DNA from 2 places in the Leptolyngbya sp. FACHB-541 genome. Region 1 is predicted to be linked to the other one. Evidence: riboswitches for the same ligand, from Rfam matches in the RefSeq annotation. Region 1 holds a riboswitch; the other holds the start of a gene.
The links. A riboswitch is a leader RNA that binds a small molecule or an ion and turns the genes downstream of it on or off. The one in region 1 is predicted to bind cobalamin.
Positions count from the first base shown of each region.

Region 2: another riboswitch for cobalamin. It lies ahead of H6G00_RS09155 (sirohydrochlorin chelatase); the one in region 1 lies ahead of H6G00_RS23815 (FAD-dependent oxidoreductase).

Region 1 covers NZ_JACJPC010000110.1:283,120-287,332, forward strand. Annotated here, with positions in the region: gene H6G00_RS23805 (alpha-amylase) at 1-974, shown strand, start outside; gene H6G00_RS23810 (SIMPL domain-containing protein) at 1,222-1,878, shown strand; gene H6G00_RS23815 (FAD-dependent oxidoreductase) at 1,936-2,643, opposite strand; cobalamin riboswitch at 2,672-2,815, opposite strand; gene H6G00_RS23820 (transposase) at 3,154-3,336, shown strand; gene ctpC (carboxyl-terminal processing protease CtpC) at 3,379-4,213, opposite strand, start outside.
Region 2 covers NZ_JACJPC010000048.1:108,719-112,931, reverse strand. Annotated here, with positions in the region: gene H6G00_RS09160 (ABC transporter ATP-binding protein) at 1-1,754, shown strand, start outside; adenosylcobalamin (AdoCbl) riboswitch at 1,794-1,956, shown strand; gene H6G00_RS09155 (sirohydrochlorin chelatase) at 1,960-3,033, shown strand; gene sipA (regulatory protein SipA) at 3,051-3,329, shown strand; gene H6G00_RS34655 (hypothetical protein) at 3,326-3,520, opposite strand; gene H6G00_RS34650 (hypothetical protein) at 3,841-4,176, opposite strand.

The DNA.
Region 1 (4,213 bases):
ACTCGGTAAACCACAACGCAGATCGCCCCGGTGACAGCACAATTTACCGATTTAAAGACAAACAGTTTGAAACTGGGGTAGACCCTCGACTGGGCAACTACGACTTTCTAATGGCCTGTGATTTGGACATGGGAGTCGATGAAGTACGAGGTGAACTTAAGTATTGGGGTGAGTGGTTCCTTGACACGACCGGAGTGGATGGGTTTCGCCTTGATGCCGTAAAGCACGTTCGCGCCTGGTTCTTTAATGAATGGCTCGACCACGTCCGGCAGCACACGGGACGCAATCTCTTTGCAGTGGGTGAATATTGGGCAGACGATGCAGAAGCGCTACATTGGTTTCTCAAAGAAACGGGTGGGCGGATGTCGCTGTTTGACGTGCCGCTACACTACAACTTTAGTCAAGCCAGTAAGTGTGGTGGCAGCTATGATATGCGGCAAATTTTGGATGGCACGCTAGTACAGCAACAGCCTGCCCTGGCAGTCACTTTTGTAGAAAACCACGATTCTCAACCACTCCAGGCACTCGAATCGGTGGTCGAAAGTTGGTTTAAGCCGCTTGCCTACGCAATCATTCTTTTGCGGCGTGAAGGATACCCGTGTGTGTTTTACGCCGATTACTATGGTGCACATTACACCGATAGGGGTTACGAAATTTGGCTAGACAAGCACGGCTGGCTGATCGACAAATTTCTCTATGCGCGCAAGCACTTTGCCTATGGTGACCAGTACACCTATTTTGACCACCCTGATGTAATCGGCTGGACTCGTCTAGGCGACGAGGAGCATCCCAAAGCAATGGCTGTGTTGATGAGTGATGCTGCAGGCGGTAGCAAATGGATGGAAGTCGGCAAGCCCAATACCACCTTTTATGACTTGACCGAACACGTTGACAAACTGATTCAAACCAATGAGCATGGCTGGGCAGAATTTTGCTGCAACGGCGGGTCTGTTTCGGTTTGGGTAGAGAAGTGAGGGTGTTTGGGGTTTAGAGCTTCTAAACCCCAAACTTCAAGTTTCTAAAAATGTAACCAATTTAACTCCTGCCCTGCTGAGATGTCACATTAGGAGAGTGAGCGTTTAAGCGCTGAACCAATTCCGATTTAGCGCCATCTTAGTGAGGAGAATGATTATGAAGTCTGCATTTATGCCGCTGTTATCGCTACGCAAAGTTCGCTACGTTTTGCCTGTGGCGATCGCCACCACCCTACTCAGCTTACCGATGGTTTCGCCTGCCTTGGCTCAGGAACAGCTAACCAGAACAGTCACGGTAACGGGACGTGGCATTGAAAACATTCCAACTACGATTAGCCAGGTACGCTTGGGCGTTGAGGTGCAGGGCAGAACGGCTGAGGAGGTGCAGCAGGAGGCGGCACAACGCACGAATGCAGTTGTGGAATTGCTGCGATCGCGCAATGTCGATAAACTCACCACCACCGGGATTTACCTCAGCCCTCAATACAACTTTGAGAATGGTTCACAGGAGTTAGTTGGCTATACAGCTTCTAATACCGTCAGCTTTGAAATCTCGACCGAGCAAGCCGGAGATATTTTAGATGCCTCAGTCAATGCGGGCGCGACTCGCATTGATGGTATTAGCTTTACGGCTGAGGAGGAAGCGATCGCCACTGCCCAAAATCAAGCTTTGCGAGAGGCAACCCAAGAAGCTCAAGAGCAGGCAGATGTAGTGCTTGGTGCACTGGGACTAACCCGTGATGAAGTAGTGAATATTCAAGTGAATGGTGCAGTGCCTCCCATGCCTCCGATTCCATATGGTAGAGCGGCAAGTGAAGCAGTCGCTTTATCTGATGCGCCGACCCCTGTTGTCGGTGGCGAACAGCAGGTGGAAGCGTCTGTAACGCTTCAGATTAGCTACTAGGAGAATCAGGGGCTAGGGCTAGGGGTTGAGGACTAACTCTCTAGTCCCCAACTCCAATTAGAAGGCAATAAACTTCTCAGAGCGTACCTGGTTTGGGTTTGCTCCCATAGAGAGAATAAATTCGTAGATTTCGGAAACGCGATCGCCCACTCCGCAGATGTCAATTTCAAACTGAGAGAGGTTTAGGTCTTGAGCAACTAGTGCTGATTCTGGGCTGCAGTGAATTGCTTCTACGTAGTGGAACGGTCGCCATGCTTGTTGAAGCGATCGCCAGTAGTCGTGATACGGCAAACAGTCTACTGTCTCCGGGTTTGCCAACACTAACCATATAGGTTGGCTATAGCCACAATCGCGCAGCCAGTCAATTTGGCTCTTTAGAGGTGCAATTCCTGACCCTTCAGCAACATAGAGACGAGGACGTTTTGGCAGCTGATTGAGCGTCATTAACCCGTAAGGTCCCCGCACTGGAATTATTGCCCCAATTTCTAGATCTTGTATGTAGGCAGAACTCCAGCCCACCCGAGATACGCAGAGCTCAACTGTTGGGCAGCGCTCCGGAGAGGAGGCGATCGAGTAGATTTTGCTAAACTTGCGTCCGTCTCGTTCAAACTTGGGCCAAACAGATTGCCCAGGCAAGAACCTAAACTCTGGATTGCTCAGATGTACCCAAATAGATTTGATCGTTGGGGTAATATAGCTAGAATCCAATACCGTAGCGAGACAGTCCATCGGTGCCGATGGACGTAAACATTCCAAACTTTGCATTCACTTAACCCGTGCATCGCGGGTTTGACACAGAACAAATGCTTCAGATAGGCATCCTGACTTAAAAGGAGTGATTAGACCGACTTGAGCTAATCCCTTTTTCACAGTTGCGGCACAGTGCCGGATTTTCACCGAACTTTCCCCAAGTCGAACGTGAAGTTCAACTCTGGTTGGGCTGATCCCCCAACCAATCTAGAAGCCACTGGGGCATTCTAGCCCAAGTCGTTACCCCAATGAAGTAGAGCGATGAATCTTTACCTGTAGCTGTCTATACCGGTTCTTGCTTGAGTGGATACAAAGCACGGGATACAGCAGGGGCGTGGTGCACCACTGCTGTATCCCGTGTAATTGAGAATTGCTATAGATGAAGGAGATTGGAACGAAGCTCAATCTCCTTCGATATCTAGACAGCTAGGTTGCTTAAGAAATTCCGATTTCAAGATGGACTTAAGGCACCTGGATTAGAATCAGTCCAGTTACAGCAAACGAAACGTGTCTTAGATTTTCAACATGAGCAGCTCAGAAGCGTGGTACATCGTTAAGCAAAGCAGTGGACAGTGCGAAATTTTGCCGCACCCACCAACAGAAAAAGATTTAATAGGAGCCGAAAAGTGGGGGCCATTTGCCTCAGAAACAGAGGCGATCGCCCGTCGAGTCGGCTTAATTCGCGCGGGTAAGTGCCAGCCCGCTTAGATAGTGCTGCTGGTTAAAGCTTAAAAGGTTAGGACCGAAAGATTACTGCGGCTGCGGAACCGTCTCTGCCCTCTGGTTTTGCCTTTCGGCAGTGATGCGGTCGTTCAACACTTGCAGCGCTCTAGCGTATTGAGGATCGGCTGTAGTGCCAATTTGGGTGCGATCGTCTAGAAGCTGCTCCTGCTGCTCTTCGGTTAGCTCAATCTCCACATCGGGCGCGATTCCGGCGTGGTTGATGTCTCGACCGCTAGGAGTTAAATATTTTGCAACCGTGACGGCAATTCCTGAACCATCGCCCAGTCCTCGCACAGACTGCACTAACCCTTTACCAAAGGTTTGGGTTCCGACTAGTACGGCGCGATCGTTATCTTGCAGCGCACCTGACAAAATTTCGCTGGCGCTAGCTGATCCGCCATCTACTAGCACCACTAGAGGCTTATCGGTCAATGCCTGACCATTTGCACTCTCTTGATCAGATATGCCTTGGCGATCGACTGTCGAGACAATTACCCCGCCATCTAACCACATCCGGGCAATATCAATGCTGGAATAGAGCAATCCACCTGGGTTGGAACGCAAGTCTAGAATGTACCCCGTCACATTTTGTGACTCCAGGTCTTGAATCGCTGCCTGCATTTCCTCAGCCGCATTAGCGCTAAACTGCGTCAGACGAATATAGCCAACTCCGCCGGTTGAGCCTTCTTGATAGCTGTAGCGAACTGGATGTAGCTCAATCTGCGCCCGCTGCAGCGGAAACTCAAGCTGCTCTTCACCTCGACGAATAGTTAGTGTAACCTCCGAGCCAGCCGGTCCGCGAATGAGATTAACAGCCTGGTTGACATCCATTCCTTCAGTGCTTTGACCATCGATCTGGACG
Region 2 (4,213 bases), on a different contig from region 1:
CAAGCTATTTGAGTACGTTATCAAACGGTCACCTATCAAGACTATTAACCAATAGCTTAAGAAGAGAAGGATTACGAATACTTTTAGAGGTCAACTTAGATTTTTATGCTCAAATGAGAATTGGGGATTTGATTAATCGTATAGGACAAGAGATTAATCGAACGGCTCAATCTATTAAGATTTCAATTAATATTTTAACAATCGTATTAACAATTCTAGTTTTCATCGGATTGCTAATACGGATATCCTGGCAACTTACTTTAGCCTCAACTGGTTTGTTGCTTCTAGTCGGTCTGGCAAATCAATTTTCTATTGTTCGTGCCAAGTTTTTTGGAAAAGCACTGGCACAGAATTCAAGAGATTACTCCAACGCACTGCTAGATGTCTTAACTGGCATCAGGTTAATTAAAGCCACTTCCAATGAAGAGCAAGAATATCAAAGAGTAGAGCATCTAATTCTTGAAAGAGAGAGAGCTGAGTTTAAATCTCAAGCAAACAATGCTGCTGTTCCACCCATCAATGAAATGAGTGGAATTGTAGCTGTACTCTCCATTGTCTTATTAAGTCGTGTTTTTTTTGCAGAGCAAGTTGGCTCTTTCTCGGTTTACACGATGTCAACTTATCTTTTTGTTTTATTTCGGTTAATGCCGATTATTGGACAATTAAATGGTGCTCGTAATTCTTATGCAAACGCAATTGCTAGTGTCGATCTAGTTGATGATTTTTTAAGGCGTGACAATAAAAACTTTATTATTAATGGAGTCATCCCTTATTCACATTTAATGAAGGGAATAAGTTTTGAGAATGTTTCGTTCAAATATCCTGAACATGAAAATTTAGTTCTTAATGGTATTAACCTTTGGATTCCTAAGGGAACAACTCTCGCCTTAGTTGGTGCGTCAGGTGCTGGTAAATCAACTGTCGCAGATCTACTGCCGAGGTTTTACGATACAGTTGAAGGCTCTATTAAAATAGATGGTACAGACATAAGAGATTATGATGTCCGCACACTAAGAAGGGCGATGGGCATTGTCAGCCAAGATACTTTTCTCTTTAATGATTCTGTTCGTAACAATATTGCTTACGCGCGATCAAACGTGACAGAAGATGAAATTATTGAGGCTGCCAAGCGGGCAAATGCTTATGAATTTATTTTGCGCCTACCTCAAGGCTTAGATACTCAGCTTGGCGATCGTGGCGTACTACTCTCAGGTGGGCAACGCCAGCGACTTGCGATCGCTAGAGCTCTACTTCAAAACCCAGAGATCTTGATTTTAGATGAAGCAACAAGCGCGTTGGATTCAGTTTCAGAGCGTTTAGTTCAAGAAGCAATCGATGATTTAAGTCGCGATCGCACAACCCTAGTCATCGCTCACCGCCTCTCTACAGTTCGTAAGGCAGATCAAATTGCGGTGATGGAGAAGGGGCAAGTTGTGGAATTGGGCAATCACGAAGAATTGATGCAGACAAGCGGTTATTACGCGAGGCTCTGTGCCATGCAGTTTGCCGAGAAATCTCAAATGTCAGGGCTCTCTGATCGAAAAGCGATCGCCAAAACATCCTACGAAATTCGGACCCGCTTAAACACGATGATCGGTTCTCTAAGGCTACTGGTTGACGGCATGTTAGATACTCCGGAAGAAGAAACCGAATTGACCGAAGAAGCGTATTACTCAGCTCTCAACCTTCTGAAGAGCTTAGAATCCTTCGAGACAGGGATTCAAAGCCCAGAAGAGCTTGAAGTCGCCCGATAAATATAAACAAATGTCGGCACTTGGGATAAGATGACGAGGCACACGTGAAACAGCAACCTGATTGGGAAAGTCCGGTGCGAGTCCGGCGCTGTGCCGCAACTGTAAACTAAAGGATGAAAAGCACTTTTATTCTTTAGAAGCCAGAACGCCAATCCGCTGCTTATTCACTCTATTTCCTGCGCTGCACAGGAAAGGGAGTTTAACGATGACTATTTCGACAGACAACACTCTGTCTCCAACAAGCGCTGCAAATTCTAAAATAGGCACACCCTTCGATGCCGATGTGAACCTTGATCAGTCAATCGTGCTGCCTCCGTTACCCCTCAACCGCCCACTATTACTAGTTGGACATGGCAGTCGCGATGCAGATGGAAGGAAAAGCCTATTGGATTTTGCCACTGCTTATCAAGCGCTTGATGTTTCTCGACCAGTCTTTCCTTGTTTCCTGGAACTCACTGAACCCTCGATTCAACAAAGCTTAGACCAATGCGTGGAGCAGGGCTATACCGATCTTTCGGTGCTGCCTGTGCTGCTGTTTGCAGCTCGACACAACAAATTTGACGTTACCAACGAACTGGATCGCGCTCGACAGCGGCATCCTCAACTCAACTTTCATTACGGTCGCCATTTTGGGATTACCCCTGGAATTTTAGAGCTATGGCGATCGCGTCTAGAGCAGCTTGATCAACCCGACCAAAACCCCCAAGAAATCTCTCGCGCTGATACAGTGTTGCTGTTTGTAGGACGTGGCTCCAGCGATCCTGATGCAAATGGCGATGTTGCGAAACTAGCGCGAATAGTGTGGGAGGGGAGCGGATACCAAACGGTTGAGACCTGTTTTATTGGAATTACTCACCCCCGCTTAGAAGAAGGTTTTCGCCGTGCGCTGCTGTATCAACCTAAGCGAATTATTGTGCTGCCTTATTTTCTGTTTACTGGTTTATTAGTCAAAAAGATCTTTGACACCACCATACAGCAGCAAGAGCAGCATCCTGAAGTTTCGATGGTTTGTCTACCAGAAATGGGGTTGCATCCTCAGTTATTTTCGGTATTGAGAGAACGAGAAATCGAAACTCAGTTAGGGCAAGTACAGATGAACTGCGAAATGTGCAAGTTTCGGCTAGCTGCGACCGCCCAAATGGGAGAACATGAGCTACCTCATCAGCATGGGCATGATCACCATCACCATCACGGTCATGAGCATGGACATAGTCACCCAGATGTAGATCCTTACGCCAACCCAGAGCAGTATCATCAAAGGATTTGGCAAGCCCCTTAGAATTGCGTCTGAATATTATGTCTGAATCCCAAGAATTTACAGTGGGCGATCGCGTTCGAGTGGTTGCCCTTCCGCCTTACGTTAAAACTGCTGAACCCATGCCGATGCTGCGTCCTCCCAACGTCATTAGCCTAGGTGAAGAAGGAATTGTTATTAATCGGCGTCCTGGAGGGTTTTGGAGCGTTCGCTTTTCCCAAGGAATGTTTTTAATGGATACCCAGTATCTTGAATTAGCGTCTGCTTCGTCTAATTCCTCCACTCCAGACGAACACATTCTTGAGCGTCCTTCAGATTAAAGCCAGGATTTAAGAATCAGGTCATAATGTCCACCCTGCTCCGGTGGATACCAACCTGACTCAATTTTCTGGATGATATCAGGTAGGGCTTTGATAAATTTGGGCTTACGGTCGATAGGATGAAGTGTCCACGCTTTAGGAGAGCCGAGTACAGCACGAACGTATTCTGTCTCTTCTAAACGGCGTGACACCATGACCTCCCAAGAACCTAGTGCTCCCTTTGTTAAAGATATAATTTACAAACGTTTGAATATCTGTTGGCAAGCTATTCATAAATTTGCACTTGTAAGTCTTCCATAGAACTTTTAGCGGAAGAAGCTGGTCAAAGCGATTGCGACTAATTAAGTAGGCTCGACTACTAAAGAATTTGACTTGATAAAAGTCATTAGGATCTGAGCTGAAGGGCACTCTTTAGTAAAGGGAGCCATCTTTTGCAGGCGGACCAGTCAAAGGTCTAACTCTACAACTTGCGGATTTTTTGCAGCAGTTTAATACCTTCTTCAATCCAGTTTTAATAAGGTTCTTGATGAAACAGCATATCATTGTCTATACGAAGCAAATAATCACTTTCAACTACTTCAATAGCAAAAAGAGAACCTAAGATTGGATAGCCTTTGTAGTTATGAGTCTGCCTAATTTGCCGACCAAAATGCTTTTGATAAACTTTTCTATGAAGGTTTTCTGAATAATCAATGTCAACAACTTTATCAACAACATCTGAATCTAACAGTTGATTACAATAGTTGCATAATTGCTCCATTGTGCCAAGTTCTGAACGATTTACTTTGTCACCCGATAAGGGCGCAGTATCAACCGCTAGCAACCGTTGGTAAACGGGAAATTGCATACTCTTAATTGATGTGGAATAGTATGCATCATAAACG